3 regions of the Shinella sp. Sh6 genome follow, and region 1 is predicted to be linked to each of the others. Evidence: predicted binding sites of a transcription regulator. Region 1 holds the regulator's gene; each other region holds the start of a gene.
The links. Region 1 encodes PhoB, which activates phosphate uptake and scavenging genes when phosphate is short. Its sites were predicted from a motif close to TGTCATNNANCTGTCAT; they were not measured.
Positions count from the first base shown of each region.

Region 2: the regulator PhoB is predicted to act here: its motif matches at 2,145-2,161, upstream of ACZ5TO_RS16495 (DUF2794 domain-containing protein).
Region 3: the regulator PhoB is predicted to act here: its motif matches at 4,424-4,440, upstream of phnC (phosphonate ABC transporter ATP-binding protein).

Region 1 is NZ_AP044005.1:102,141-107,274, forward strand. It holds gene pstC (phosphate ABC transporter permease subunit PstC) at 1-472, shown strand, start outside; gene pstA (phosphate ABC transporter permease PstA) at 487-1,797, shown strand; gene pstB (phosphate ABC transporter ATP-binding protein PstB) at 1,811-2,626, shown strand; gene phoU (phosphate signaling complex protein PhoU) at 2,669-3,397, shown strand; gene phoB (phosphate regulon transcriptional regulator PhoB) at 3,409-4,092, shown strand; gene ACZ5TO_RS00515 (GcrA family cell cycle regulator) at 4,465-5,004, opposite strand.
Region 2 is NZ_AP044005.1:3,452,180-3,457,313, forward strand. It holds gene pyc (pyruvate carboxylase) at 1-912, shown strand, start outside; gene ACZ5TO_RS16490 (N-acetyltransferase family protein) at 996-1,547, shown strand; gene ACZ5TO_RS16495 (DUF2794 domain-containing protein) at 1,751-2,125, opposite strand; gene ACZ5TO_RS16500 (DUF1223 domain-containing protein) at 2,464-3,219, opposite strand; gene acnA (aconitate hydratase AcnA) at 3,382-5,134, opposite strand, start outside.
Region 3 is NZ_AP044006.1:66,103-71,236, reverse strand. It holds gene phnE (phosphonate ABC transporter, permease protein PhnE) at 1-1,306, opposite strand, end outside; gene phnE (phosphonate ABC transporter, permease protein PhnE) at 1,316-2,278, opposite strand; gene phnD (phosphonate ABC transporter substrate-binding protein) at 2,491-3,396, opposite strand; gene phnC (phosphonate ABC transporter ATP-binding protein) at 3,477-4,325, opposite strand; gene phnL (phosphonate C-P lyase system protein PhnL) at 4,478-5,134, opposite strand, start outside.

The DNA.
Region 1 (5,134 bases):
GAGCTTCATCCAGGCGCAGAGCGTGCTGACGGCCGGCTTCGTCATGGGTATCATGCTGATCCCCTACGTCTCCTCGCTGTCCGACGACATCATCACCGCCGTGCCGCGGGCCCTGCGCGACGGCTCGCTCGGCCTCGGCGCCACGCGCTCGGAGACGATCAAGCGCGTCATCCTGCCGGCCGCCCTGCCGGGCATCGTCGGCGCCCTCCTGATGACGGCCTCGCGCGCCATCGGCGAGACGATGATCGTGGTGCTCGCAGCCGGTGTCGCCGCCCGCATGCAGCTCAATCCCTTCGAGCCGATGACGACGGTGACGGTGAAGATCGTCAACCAGTTGACGGGCGACCTCGAATTCACCTCGCCGCAGACGCTGGTGGCCTTCGCCCTCGGCATCACGCTCTTCGTCATCACGCTTTGCCTCAACATCTACGCCCTCTACATCGTGCGCAAATACCGGGAGCAGTACGAATGAGCCAGGTCTCCCCCATGTCTTCCATGAGCTCCATCGGCGCCTCCGCCCGGCCCGGGCGCCGCGATATCGGCCTCGGCCGCCGCTACGCCGCCGAACGCCGCTTCCGCTTCTACGGCATGGCCGCCATCGGCTTCGGCCTCCTGTTCCTGTTCCTCCTCCTGTTCTCCGTGGTCTCCAAGGGCTACACGGCCTTCCAGCAGTCGATGATCACCATTCCGGTCGCATTCTCCGAACAGGTCATCGACAAGGACAACGAGCGCGCCGCCAACCCGCAGAAGCTCGTCTCGGCCAACTATCCGGTCGTCGCCCGCAATGCGCTCGCGAAGGTGCTGGGCGTCGACGAGAAGGACCGGGCCGGCCTCAAGGTGGTGAACGGCCTGATCTCGGACAGCGTGCGCACCCAGCTCCGCGACCTCGTCGTCGCCGATCCGTCGATCATCGGCACGACGCGCGACGTGACGTTCCTCGCCTCCGGCGACCTCGATTCCGCCTTCAAGGGCCAGATCAATCTCGACGTGCCGGAGAAGGACCGAAAAATCTCCGACAGGCAGGTCGGCTGGATGAACCAGCTCGCCGAAAGCGGCGCGCTCTCCAAGCACTTCAACACCGGCCTCTTCGTCAACGGCGCCTCCAGCCGCCCGGAGGCCGCCGGCGTCGGCGTCGCGCTCGTTGGCTCGCTCTACATGATGCTGATCGTGCTGGCGCTCTCGCTGCCGATCGGCGTCGCCGCCTCGATCTACCTGGAGGAGTTCGCGCCGAAGAACCGCCTCACCGACCTGATCGAGGTGAACATCAACAACCTCGCGGCCGTGCCCTCCATCGTCTACGGCCTGCTCGGCCTTGCCGTCTTCGTCAACTTCGCCGGCTTCCCGCGCTCGGCGGCCCTCGTCGGCGGCCTGGTGCTGACACTGATGACGCTGCCGACCATCATCATCGCGACCCGCGCGGCGCTGAAGGCGGTGCCGCCGTCGATCCGCGCGGCGGCCCTCGGCCTCGGCGCCTCGAAGATGCAGACCGTGTTCCACCACGTCCTGCCGCTTGCCATGCCGGGCATCCTCACCGGCACGATCATCGGCCTTGCCCATGCTTTGGGTGAAACCGCGCCGCTCCTCCTCATCGGCATGGTCGCCTTCGTGGCGGACGTTCCGGCAACGCCGCTCGATCCGGCGACGGCCCTTCCGGTGCAGATCTACATGTGGGCGAACGAGGCCGAGCGCGCCTTCGTGGAGCGCACGTCGGGCGCCATCATCGTGCTCCTTCTCTTCCTCATCCTCATGAACGTCGGCGCGATCCTGCTGCGCCGCCGCTTCGAACGGCGCTGGTAAAAGGACCCGTCAGATGAACATCATGTCAGAAGCCGCAGTCGAGAAAGCGCTGGACGGAAAAATGAACGACATTTCCTACAAGATGATCGGCAGGGACGTTTCGGTCTATTACGGCGAGAAGCGCGCCCTTTACGACGTCAATCTCGATGTACGCGAAAACACCGTGACGGCCCTCATCGGCCCGTCCGGCTGCGGCAAGTCGACGTTCCTGCGCACGCTCAACCGCATGAACGACACGATCGACGGCTGCCGTGTCACCGGCCGCATCACGCTCGACGGTGACGACATCTACGACCCGGCAATCGACGTGGTCGAGCTGCGCGCCCGCGTCGGCATGGTCTTCCAGAAGCCGAACCCGTTCCCGAAATCGATCTACGAGAACGTCGCCTATGGCCCGCGCATCCACGGCCTTGCGAAAGCCAAGGCCGACATGGACGCCATCGTCGAGCAGAGCCTGCAGAAGGCGGGCCTGTGGAACGAGGTGAAGGACCGCCTGCAGGAAAGCGGCACGGGCCTTTCCGGTGGCCAGCAGCAGCGCCTGTGCATCGCCAGAGCCGTCGCCGTCAGCCCCGAGGTCATCCTGATGGACGAGCCCTGCTCGGCGCTCGACCCCATTGCCACCGCCAAGGTGGAGGAACTGATCCACGAGCTGCGCGCCAATTTCACCATCGTCATCGTGACGCATTCGATGCAGCAGGCGGCCCGCGTCTCGCAGCGCACCGCCATGTTCCACCTCGGCAACCTCGTCGAGGAGAACGACACCGACAAGATGTTCACCAACCCGGACGACCAGCGCACGCAGGACTACATCATGGGCCGCTTCGGCTGACGCCCAAGCTCCCCCGAACCCGCGCGCATCAAGGACAGAACCATGGCCCCCTCCCATATCGTCTCCGCCTATGACGAAGAACTGAAATACCTCTCCCGCCGTATCTCCGAGATGGGCGGCACCGCCGAGCAGATGGTCGCCGATTCCGTCCGCGCCCTCGTCACCACGGATGCGGCGCTGGCCCAGAAGGTCATTTCCGAGGATATCATCCTCGACAATGCCGAGCGGCAGATCAACGAGAAGGCGATCGTCACCATCGCCAAACGCCAGCCGATGGCCGCGGACCTGCGCGAGATCATGGGCGCCATCCGCATCGCCGCCGAGCTGGAACGCGTCGGCGACCTCGGCAAGAACACCGCAAAGCGCGTCATCGCCGTGCAGAGCTCGGGCATGCCGCGCACGCTCGCCCGCGGTCTCGAGCACCTCGCCGAGCTCGCCCTTATGCAGCTCAAGGAAGTGCTCGACGTCTACGCTACCCGCTCGGTCGACAAGGCGAAGGCGATCCGCGAGCGCGACGACGAGATCGACGCGATCTACACCTCGCTGTTCCGCGAGTTGCTCACCTACATGATGGAGGATCCGCGCAACATCACGCCCTGCACGCACCTCCTGTTCTGCGCCAAGAACATCGAGCGCATCGGCGACCATGCGACCAACATCGCCGAGACCATCTACTACATGGCGACCGGCTCGCAGCCCGAGGGCGAGCGCCCGAAGGACGACACTTCCACGTCGGTGGTCGCTGCCGACCTTTCCGAAGCCTCCGAGTAAGGGACGCGCCCATGGTGCCGAGAATCGCGGTGGTGGAAGACGAGGAGGCGCTGAGCGTCCTCCTGCGCTACAACCTCGAAGCCGAGGGCTTCGAGGTCGATACGATCCTTTCCGGCGACGAGGCCGAGATGCGCCTGCAGGAGCGCATGCCGGACCTCCTCATCCTCGACTGGATGCTGCCGGGCGTTTCCGGCATCGAACTCTGCCGGCGCCTGCGCCAGCGGCCGGAGACCGAGCGCCTGCCGATCATCATGCTGACGGCGCGCGGCGAGGAGAGCGAGCGCGTGCGCGGCCTTGCCACCGGCGCGGACGACTATGTGGTCAAGCCCTTCTCGACGCCCGAGCTCGTCGCCCGCGTGCGCGCCATGCTGCGCCGGGCCAAGCCCGAAGTCGTCTCGACGGTGCTGCGCTGCGGCGACATCGAGCTCGACCGCGAGACCCACCGCGTCCATCGTCGCACCCGCGAGGTGCGCCTCGGCCCTACGGAATTCCGCCTTCTCGAATTCCTGATGACCTCCCCCGGCCGCGTCTTCTCGCGCTCCCAGCTCCTCGACGGCGTCTGGGGCCACGACATCTATGTCGACGAGCGCACCGTCGACGTCCATGTCGGCCGCCTCCGCAAGGCCCTCAATTTCGCGGGCATGCAAGACGTCATCCGCACCGTCCGCGGCGCCGGCTATTCGCTGGAAGCCTGAGCGGGCCATTCGTTTCGGGGAGGCAAGCGGGCCCTGCGGGGCCCGTTTCGCGTTTGAGGGGCTCCTCCGCTCGCTGCTCCCTCTCGGTCGTCATCCTCGGGCTTGACCCGAGGATCCACGCGTCACGGCATGAGCGGAGTTTGTGGCATGGATCCTCGGGTCAAGCCCGAGGATGACGACCGAGAGGGAGCGGGGATGAGAGGAGAGGGAGCGGGGATGAGAAGAGGGCGCAGGATGCGGACCGGGCGGAGGGGAGGCGGTAGGGATATGGAGAGGAAGTAGGAAGACTGCAAAACGCTGCTGCCTTCGTCCGAACGCCCCAAACGAAAACGGGCCCTTCCGGGCCCGCATCTCATTCCGCGTCGGTGCCTGTCAGCGCATCCGCCGGCGTTCGGCGGAGGGCTGGTAGGCGAGGCGCTGGTGGTAGGTGCAGTAGGGCGAGTTGTCCGGGGACTCGTTGCCGCAGAAATGGAAGTCGTCGTTGAGCGGATCGCCGATCGGCCACTTGCAGGTGCGCTCGGTGAGCTGCGTCAGCTCCAGCCGGCGCGACATCGGCACGACCACGCCGTTGTTGCCGTTGGCCGGAACGGGAAGCTGCTCGCTGCGGATCTCGAAGCCGGCGTCGGCGTCTTCCTTGGCGATACCCGTATCGGCGGGCCGGACGGCGGCGCGGGCGGCGACCGGACGGGCCTGGAAGGCCGAGGGGCGGGGCGTTGCCGCTGCCGGGCGCTTCGGGCGGGCGGCGCTCGGCGTGCCGCCGGCCTTGGCGCGGCCCGGCAGGTTCAGCCGGTGCACCTTGCCGATGACCGCGTTGCGGCTGACGCCGCCGAGTTGGGCGGCGATCTGGCTCGCGCTCAGGCCTTCGCTCCAGAGCTTCTTGAGTTTCTCGACCCGCTCGTCTGTCCAGTTCATGCTTTTCGTCTCCGCTCGGCGTTCGATGCGGGAATCCCTCGTCGCGTCCCGGACGGGTCCGGGACCTGAACGCCTTCAACTCTTTGGTGACTAGTTCCGCCGCATGCAGTCTAGTAATTGGTCTTTAACC
Region 2 (5,134 bases), 480 kb from region 1:
CAGGCCCGTTCGCTCGGCCTCGAAACCAAGTGGCACCGGGTCGCCCAGGCCTATGCCGACGCCAACCAGATGTTCGGCGATATCGTCAAGGTGACGCCGTCGTCCAAGGTGGTCGGCGACATGGCGCTGATGATGGTCTCCCAGGACCTGACGGTCGCCGACGTCGAGAACCCGGCCAAGGACATCGCCTTCCCGGATTCGGTCGTCTCCATGCTGCGCGGCGATCTCGGCCAGCCCCCGGGCGGCTGGCCGGCGGCTCTCCAGAAGAAGGCGCTGAAGGGCGAAGAACCCTATACGGCCGTGCCGGGCTCGCTGCTGCCGCCCGCCGATCTCGATGCCGAACGCAAGGCCATCGAGGACAAGCTGGAACGCAAGGTCGACGATTTCGAATTCGCCTCCTACCTGATGTATCCCAAGGTCTTCACCGACTATGCGATGGCCGTCGATACCTACGGCCCGGTCAGCGTGCTGCCGACGCCGGCCTATTTCTACGGGCTTGGGCCGGGCGAGGAGCTTCAGCCGGAGCTGGAAAAGGGCGTCTCCCTCGTCATCCTGCATCAGGCCAAGAGCGAGCCGGACGAGAAGGGCATGGTGAAGGTGTTCTTCGAGCTGAACGGCCAGCCGCGCCTCATCAAGGTACCGGACCGCAACCGCGCGGCCACCTCGGCCGTGCGCCGCAAGGCCGACAGCGGCAACGCCGCCCATCTCGGCGCGCCGATGCCGGGCGTCATCTCGACGGTCTCGGTCGCGGCCGGCCAGACGGTCAAGGCCGGCGACGTGCTGCTCTCCATCGAGGCGATGAAGATGGAGACGGCGCTGCACGCCGAGAAGGACGGCATGATCTCCGAGGTGCTGGTGCGCGCCGGCGACCAGATCGACGCCAAGGACCTCCTGATCGTCTACGGCGCCTGAGCCGGCCGGCGGCTTGAAAGCGGGAAACGGATATGGGATGGGACGAACCCCATCCCGTATTTCCATGAGAACGCAGGCTTTCCATGCGCTTCGTCATCCGCACCGCCGCTTCGGGCGATATCGCCGCCTTCACCGAAATCTACCGCGAATCCGTGCTGAACGGGGTCGCAAGCTACGAGATCGACCCGCCCTCGCTCGACGAGATGGCGGCGCGCTTTACGGCGATCACCGGCAAGGGCTATCCCTATATCGTCGCGGTGGAGCAGACGGGGCTCATCCTCGGCTACGCCTATGCCTCGGCCTTCCGCACGCGGCCGGCCTATCGCTGGCTCGTCGAGGATTCCGTCTATCTGGCGCCGGAAGCCCGCGGCAAGGGCATCGGCAGGGCGCTCTTGGCCGAGCTCATCCACCGCACCACGGACCTCGGCTTTCGCCAGATGGTGGCCGTGATCGGCGGGGCGCACCCCGCCTCCATCGCCGTCCACGCCGCCGCCGGCTTCGAGCACAGCGGCCGCCTGACGGCAACCGGCTTCAAGCACGGCCGCTGGCTGGATACGGTCTTCATGCAGCGCGCGCTCGGCGACGGGGCGGAGACGGAGCCGCCGATGGACATCTATCCGGGGACGATGGGATAGGGTCGGGGCCGCCGAACGCACCGCGCCCCCCCGTCGGCGCCTGCTCCCTGTCCCTGCTTCTGCCCTCTCCTCCGTCATGTTCGGGCCTGATCCGAGCATCCACGCCTCATCCGCGGCGGCGCATGGATCCTCGAGACAAGCCCGAGCATGACGACGGAGGGGATGGTGGAGTTGAGGCAGACGGTGTTGCCGCCGGAAGCGTCTCACGTCTCGACGAGGCGCAGCACCTTGTCGAACACCTTCAGCACCTGGTTCAGCTCGTGGCCGCGCTTCAGGATGGTGCCGTGCTGGTTGATGACGCTGTAGGCGCCCTGCCTGGCAGCGAGCTTGGGGTTCTTCTCGACGCGATAGAGCGGCATTTCGCCGGAGCGCTTGAAGATGGAGAAGACCGCCCTGTCGCGCAGGTGGTCGATGGCGTAGTCGCGCCATTCGCCCTCGCCGACCATACGGCCGTAGACCCACAGGATCGCGTCGAGTTCCCGCCGATGGAAGGTCACCGGCAGCGGATCCTTGCTGCTGCGGTATTCCTTGAGGTCGACCACGACGTTGGACGCCTGCAAATCCGGCTGATCTGTCATCTAAACTCCGCACCTTCCTGTGACGGCTCGATGACAGTGTGCCTGAGCGGCGGCGAAATGCAAGGCGGGCGGACAGGCGGCGAACGGCGCCTTTCCCGCAAAAATCCGTTCCGCCGCATTTCAGACAAACCGACGCCCAAATTTAAAGGGAAAGTCCGCCCGTCGCCGCCGTGCCTGCCCCCGCCTCACGCGGAATCCGGTTCGGTACGGCAAGCGTCTGTCGAGGTTGCCTTGTATTCCGTTGCCGGCAGCTTCGTCCCGGTCCGGTCCGTGTTTCTTCGAACCCTCAAGCCCCAGCCCCTCGAGGAAGCCGGACCGGACCTCCCTTGAAAATACTTTCAGAGCGCCGACGGCCCGCCGGACAGGACCGTCGCGCCGAGGATCGCGCCGGGCGTATCGGCGCTCTTCATGCGCTGCAGCAGCACGGCGCAGCCGCCCGCCTTCTTTTTCTTCTTCAGCATGTCGGCCGGAAGCACCAGATTGGTCTCCTTGCCTTCCCACATGCCGATCGTCTCCATGTCCGTCACCGCATGCCAGTAGTCGACCGTCTTGCCGCGGTTCTCGCCCTTGTCGATATCGATCCGGTGCTCGCGCTCGAAATAGGCGATGAGGATATTGGCCTTGCCCTCGCCGGGGCCGACGCGGATGCGCAATTCGTCGTTCTTCACCTCGGCCACGACCGGCACCTTCAGCCCCTTGCCTTCGCCGGACAGGGCGTCGATGCGGGTGCGGATGCCGGATAGATCGGCGCCGTTGACGTGCTCGCGCCCGTTCAGCACGGCCTGCGGCGTGTAGACGCCGTTGCGGCCGAACATGCGGGCATAGGCATATTGCCGGTCGGTATTGTCCTTGGAGGCGAGCGTGTCCGCCCAGCCGAGATAGTTCCAGTAGTCGACGTGATAGGAGAGCGCCACGACGTCGCCCTCGCGCACCAGCGTCTCCAGCGCCTTGTCGGCGGGCGGGCAGGACGAGCAGCCCTGGCTGGTGAAGAGCTCGACCACGCCCTTGGGCTCGATGGATTCCTGCGCATGGGCGGTGCCGGCGCCCAGCGTCAGCAGGATCGCCAGACATTCCGGTATGTACGGTCTCGGCATGGTCATTTCCAATGAAGCGCGGCGCTGCGGCCAGCCTTTCCAGCCGTCATACGCCCTTGCCGCTTCAACGGGAAGTCACGATGGAGTGAGCCTTGCGGCCCGGAAACGAACGATGCCGGGGCTGGAGGGCCCCGGCATCGTGCATTTCAAACCCGAAAGGGATCAGGCGGCGAGATCGCGCAGAACCGTCTGCAGGATGCCGCCGTTGTTGACGTAGGTGACCTCGTCCAGCGTATCGATGCGGCAGAGGATCGGAACGTCCTTCACCGTGCCGTCGGAATAGGTGATCTTGGCGATCTTCCGTTCGCGCGGCTTGATGTCGCCTTCCAGGCCCTCGATCGTCACCAGCTCGTCGCCCTTGAGGTCGAGCGTCGCCCAGGTCGTGCCCTCCTCGAAGACGAAGGGGATGACGCCCATGCCGACGAGGTTCGAGCGGTGGATGCGCTCGAAGGACTGCGCGATCACGGCCTTGACGCCGAGCAGGTTCGTGCCCTTGGCCGCCCAGTCGCGCGAGGAGCCGTTGCCGTATTCGACGCCGGCGAAGATGACGAGCGGAACGCCCTCCTCCTTGTACTTCATGGCCGCGTCGTAGATCGACATCTCTTCCTTGGAAGGATAGTGGATCGTGTAGCCGCCTTCCTTGCCGTTCGGGCCCAGCATGTGGTTGCGGATGCGGATATTGGCGAAGGTGCCGCGCATCATGACCTCATGGTTGCCGCGGCGCGTGCCGTACTGGTTGAAGTCCGCAACGCCGACGCCGTGGCCGATGAGGTAGGCACCGGCGGGCGAAGCCGCCTTGATCGAACCGGCCGGCGAGATGTGGTCGGTCGTGATCTTGTCGCCGAAGAGGCCGAGGACGCGCGCGCCCTTGATGTCGGAAACGCCCGCGCCGACCTTGCCCATGCCGACGAAGTAGGGCGGGTTCTGCACATAGGTCGACTGGTCGTCCCAGGCGTAGGTCTGGCCCGCCGGCACCTGCACGGCCTGCCAGTTGGCGTCGCCCTTGAAGACGTCGGCATACTTCGTGGCATAGAGCTCACGCGTGACGTACTTCATGATGAACTCCTGGATCTCCTTCGAGGAGGGCCAGATGTCCTTGAGGTAGACCGGGTTGCCGTCCCGGTCTTCGCCGAGCGGTTCCGTGGTGAGGTCCTTCTGGACCGAGCCGGCGAGCGCATAGGCGACGACGAGCGGCGGCGAGGCGAGGTAGTTCGCCTGCACGTCCGGCGAGATGCGGCCTTCGAAGTTACGGTTGCCGGAGAGCACGCCCGCGGCGATCAGGCCCTTGTCGTTGATCGTCTTGGAGATCGGCGCCGGCAGCGGGCCGGAATTGCCGATGCAGGTGGTGCAGCCGAAGCCGACGAGGTTGAAGCCGAGCTTGTCGAGGTCGGTCTGCAGACCCGACTTGGAAAGGTACTCGGCAACGACCTGCGATCCCGGTGCAAGCGAGGTCTTCACCCACGGCTTCGTCTTCAGGCCCCTGGCGACCGCGTTGCGGGCAAGCAGGCCGGCGGCGATCAGCACCGACGGGTTGGACGTGTTTGTGCAGGACGTGATGGCGGCAATGGCGACATCGCCGTGGCCGATATCATAGTCCGTGCCCTCGACGGCATAGCGGTTGGCGAGCTGGCCCGGCTTCTTGTAGTCGTTTTCGAGCGACGCGGCGAAGCCGGAAGCGATGTTTTCCAGCGGGATGCGGCCTTCCGGGCGCTTCGGGCCGGCCATGGACGGCACGACGTCGCCGAGGTCGAGTTCCAGCGTATCGGTGAAGACGAGGTCGGAGCCGTCGCCGTCACGCCACATGCCCTGGGCCTTGGAGTAGGCTTCGACGAGGGCGATGCGCTGCTCTTCGCGGCCGGACATGGTGAGGTAGTTGACGGTTTCGGCATCGACCGGGAAGAAGCCGCAGGTCGCG
Region 3 (5,134 bases), on a different replicon from region 1:
TCGATTCCCAGAAGTAAAGCGCCTGCGAGGCGAAGAGCGGCAGGACCTGCGGCAGCACGCCAAAGCGCTGCACCGCGACGGGCGCGGCGCCGACCGACTTTACGCCCTCGCGCTGCCTGTCGTCGATATTCTCCAGCGCCTCGGAATAGAGTTTGCCGAGCGTGCCCGTATCCGTGAAGAAGATCGCCGACATGCCGGCAAGCGGCCCGGGGCCGAAGGCGCGGGTGAAGAACAGCGCCCAGATGAGCATGTCGACCGAGCGCAGGAAATCGAAGAGCCGCTTCGTCACCTGGTTGGAAAGCCGGCTGCGCGTGATGTTGCGCGCGGCAAGGAAGGACAGCGGGAAGGCGAGGAGCATCGCGAAGAGCGTGCCGACGAAGGCCATCACGATCGTCTGGAGCAGCTTCGTCCAGACATCGAGATGCTGCCATTCGCCATTGTAGAGGATGTTGTCCCAGGCAAGCGCGAGGTTCGACCGGGTCGGATCGATCCGCTCGCCCGACGTCACCAGCGAGAAGACCTCCGGCAGGGGCCTGCCGTGGAAGGGCGAGTTCGTGTCGAACAGGAAGTTCGCCCAGCCGGGAAAGCGGCGGCGGATCGTGACGTCGTCCGCCTCGATCTCACCCCAGCCGGAAAGGCCGAAGGAGACCGTGATCTTGCCGCCCGGCTCCTTCTGCACCGCCCAGCCGGGCAAGGCGCCCTCGGCTCTTGCCTTGCCGCCGCCGATATCGACGGCCAGCCGCTCGCCGCCATGCTCCACGGTCACGCGCGACGGCATGACCTCGACGCTGGTGGAGGAATTGAGGATGATCTTCGCGCGCCTGACCACCTCTTCCTCGCGCGTCGCAGTCGTGTCTGCCCCGGCCGCGGCGGCCGTGCCGCCGACGCTGCCGCCCGCACCCATGAAGCCCATAGAGGCGGGCTTTTCGTCTGTCTTTGCAGCGGCGCGAGCCGCGGGGACCGTGCGGGTCATCGTGCCCCGCTCGATGTCCACCCAGTCCGGCTCGGCATTGAGGCCGAGGGGCGAGAAGCGCGGATAGCCGAGCTCCATCGAGCCGTCCGCGTGGATCGTCACCTCCGGGCGCACCTCGTAGGAGACCCAGTCGGCGAGATAGGTTCCGGCAATGCCCCAGTTGGCGGTGCCGAGCACATGGCCGATGGCGAAGAACCACCAGCAATAGACCACGTAGAGCGCCAAGCCCCCGGCAATGAGGGGAATGCGGAAGCGCTGCCAGAACGAGCGGTCGAGGACGGCGGGATGGCGCGCCGCGATCTCGTCCATCCGTGCGGGATTGAGGGTCGTCATGACGCACTCCTATGCGGCCAACCGGAAGGCCTGGTCGCCGACGAGACGGCGGCGCAGCCAGGCGGAGACCTGATCGACGGCAACGATGGTGAGAAGCAGGAGCAGCATGATGGCGAGCGTCTTGGCAGCATGCCCCTGCCCGATCGACAGGCGCAGGAGTTCGCCGATACCGCCGCCGCCGACGGCGCCGATGATGGTCGAGGCGCGCACGTTGATCTCGAGGCGCAGGAGGAAGTAGCTCATGAAGTTCGGCGCCACCTGCGGCACGATGGCGAACCAGACGCGTTCCACCCAGCTTGCGCCGACGGCGCGAAGCCCCTCCTCCGCCTTCATGTCGACATTCTCGACCGCCTCGAAGAAGAGCTTGCCGAGCGCGCCGACCGTATGGATCGACACGGCGATGACGGCGGGCAGCGGCCCGATCGACAGGATGGCGAGGAAGAAGCCGGCGAGCACCACCTCGGGAAAGGCGCGCAGCACCTCCATGACGCGGCGCACCGAACCGCAAACGATCCGGTTTGCGACGAGGTTCTTTGCCGCGAGGAAGGAAAGCAGGAAGCCGAAGACCATGCCTATGACGGTGGAAAAGAACGCGATATTCAGCGTTTCCAGCATCTTGTGGAAATATTCCGGCACATAGAGGCTGCCAAACACATAGAGCCGACCTTCCGGATAATCGTACTTGAAGCTGCCGTCGTCATAGGGCGACGGCAGGTCGAACAGCGCGCGGAAGACCTCCCAGCCGTCGCGCGGCACCATGTCGCCGACGAAGTCGAAGAAATGCGGCAGGCGGTCGAGGAATTTTCCCGCATTCGTCTCGTTGGCGAACCACAGCGAGCCGCCGAGCGCGACGACGAGAACGGCAAGACCGAGCCAGGTATAGAGCCGGCGGCGGGCGCTCAGCTCCTGGAAGTGCCGCTCGATGAGCGCGCCCTTCTCGCTAAAGCCGTCGTGAAGCGTGGTCATGGCCATGGTTTATTGCGCCTCGGCAGAGTTCTGTATGCTCGTCTGATCGTCGATAAGGCCCGCAACCTCTCTTCCGTCATGGTCGGGCTTGACCCGACCATCCATGCTCCGGATGTGGCGTGGATCCTCGGCTCAAGGCCGAGGATGACGTTGTGGGTGGGGCAACGTTATTGACAGAGAAGGCGCCAGCCGGCTTGCGGCCAGCGCCGGTGCTCCTGTCAGCCGCCGATCGTCGCCTTGCGGGCGTCGATGATCGGCTTGTAGAAATCGACATTGACTTCCGTGAAGGCGGTGAAATCGCCGCCCATGACGGCAGAGAAGCAGGCGGCATCCTTCTTCGGCAGGTCGAGCATGAACTGCTTGAACTTCGTCTTCATGTCGTTGTCCATGGAGGTCCGCACGACGATCGGGCCGTTCGGGATGAGCGGCGATTTCCAGACCTCGACGAGGTCGTTCATGTCGAGAATGCCCTTCTCGACCATCTTGTGCAGGTTGCCGGACGTGTAGCCGTCCTTCCACGCGCCGACGCCCGAGCCAAAGGTCGTGCCGGCATCGAAGGTGCCCTTCATGACTTCGAGGACGAGGTTCTCGTGGCCGCCGCCGAAGCCGGTCTCGGCGAAATATTCCTTGACCGGCGCGCCGATCGCCTCCGGCAGGGTGACGAGCGGGATGAGATAGCCGGAGGTGGAATCCGGGTCGGCGAAGCCGAGCTTCCTGCCCTTGAGGTCTTCCAGCTTGGTGATGCCTGAATCCTTGCGGGCGACCATGATGGAATGATAGCCGGTCGAGCCGTCCGTCTGCACCGTCGTCAGGATCGGCTCGACGGCCTTCGGATCGGCAAGGTAGATCTTGGCGAAGCCCGAGGCGCCGAGCTCGGCATAGTCGAGCGTGCCGCCGAGCAGGCCCTGGATGACGCCGTCATAGTCGGCGGCCGGGAAGAAGGAGACCTTCTCGAAGCCGAGCTCTGCCTTCAGGTGATCGCCAAGGCACTGGTAGTTGCGCAAGCGGTCCGCCTCGTTCTCGCCGCCGATGATGCCGACGCGGAATTCCTTGAGGTCCTCGGCCTGGACGTGGCCGGCAAGCGCGATGAGCGCGACGGCGCCGAGAAGGGCTTTCTTCAGCATGATCTTTCTCCTGTTTGGCCGGCGTCGCCGGACCTCGAAAGGTTATGGCCCTTGACGCGGACCGTTCGATCCCGGCGGGCTCAGAGGCCGGCCAGTACCAGCGGCGTGGGGCTGGCGGATTCCCTGATGTTGTCCTGGCGGGCCGGATTACGGATCGCCGTGGAAGTGACGCTCTCGTCGATCTCCGACCCGTTCGCGCCGGTGCCGTAGATCGTGCGCACGGCCTCCGCGGTGAGCTCGCGCGGCGGGCCGTCGAAGACGACGCGGCCGGCCGACATGCCGACGATGCGCTCGCAATAGGCGCGGGCCGTATCCAGCGTGTGCAGGTTGGTGACGACGGTGATGCCCTCGCGCTCGTTGATGTCGCGCAACGCGTCCATGACGATCTTGGCGTTCAGCGGGTCGAGCGAGGCAATCGGCTCGTCGGCGAGCAGCATCTTCGGGTTCTGCATGAGTGCGCGGGCGATGGCCACGCGCTGCTGCTGGCCGCCGGAGAGCGTGCCGGCCGGCTGGAGCGCCGTCTGCTCGATGCCGAGGCGTTCGAGCGCCGCAATCGCCATGATGCGCTCCTCGCGGGTGAAGAGATTGAGGATGCTCGACACCGTCGAGCGATGATTGAGCCGGCCGAGCAGCACGTTGGTCAGCACGTCGAGGCGCGGCACGAGGTTGAACTGCTGGAAGATCATCGCGCAGTCGCGCTGCCAGTTGCGCAGGCCCGCGCCCCGCAGCGAAGAGACTTCCACATCGCCGAAATGGATCGTCCCCTCGCTCGGGTCGGCAAGCCGGTTGATCATGCGCAGGAGCGTCGACTTGCCCGCGCCGGAGCGGCCGATGACCCCGACCATCTGGCCCTCGGGGATGTCGAAGGTCACGTCGTCGACCGCGAGGCGCGCGCCGAAGCGGCGGGTGACATTCTTCAGTCGGAACATGGCAGGTCCTTCCTTCCGGGCGTCCGGTCCCCGAGGGGCCCCGTGTCGTTTTCCGGATTGGCTCTAAACGCTGTCGATGAAGGGGCGATGTCAGTTCGATGTCGGAAAGATTACAGTCCACAGGGCCTGAGATTCCGCCATCCGGCGGGCGGTCATGCCGCCTTGCGCGGCGAGAAGGCCGAGACGTCGACGATGCGGTCGGCGACCTTCCTGCGCACGTCCTCGTCGTGGAAGATGCCGAGGAGGGCGACGCCGGCCGTCTTCTTCTCCGCGATCATGGCAACGACGACGGCGCGGTTCGTCGCGTCGAGCGAGGCGGTCGGCTCGTCGAGCAGCAGGATGCGGTGATCGGTGATGAAGCCCCGGGCGATATTGACGCGCTGCTGCTCGCCGCCGGAGAAGGTGGCGGGCGGAAGCTGCCAGAGCTCGCGCGGCAGGTTGAGCCGGTCAAGCATCGCTTCGGCCGCATCCCGCGCCTCCGCCGGTGCGACGCCGCGCGCAAGCAGCGGCTCGGCGACGACGTCGACGGCGGCGACACGCGGCACGGTGCGCAGGAACTGGCTGACATAGCCGAGCGTAGCGCGGCGCACGGCAAGGATCGTGCGCGGGTCGGCACCCGCAAGATCGACCACCCGGCCCTCGTGCTCGATAAGGATCTGGCCGCTATCGACGGCATAGTTGCCGTAGACCATCTTCAAAAGCGAGCTCTTGCCGATGCCGGACGGACCGCCCAGCACGACGCATTCGCCGGCCTTGACCGAGAAGGCGACGTTCGAGACCACCGGCAGGCGGAGGCCGTCGCGAAGATG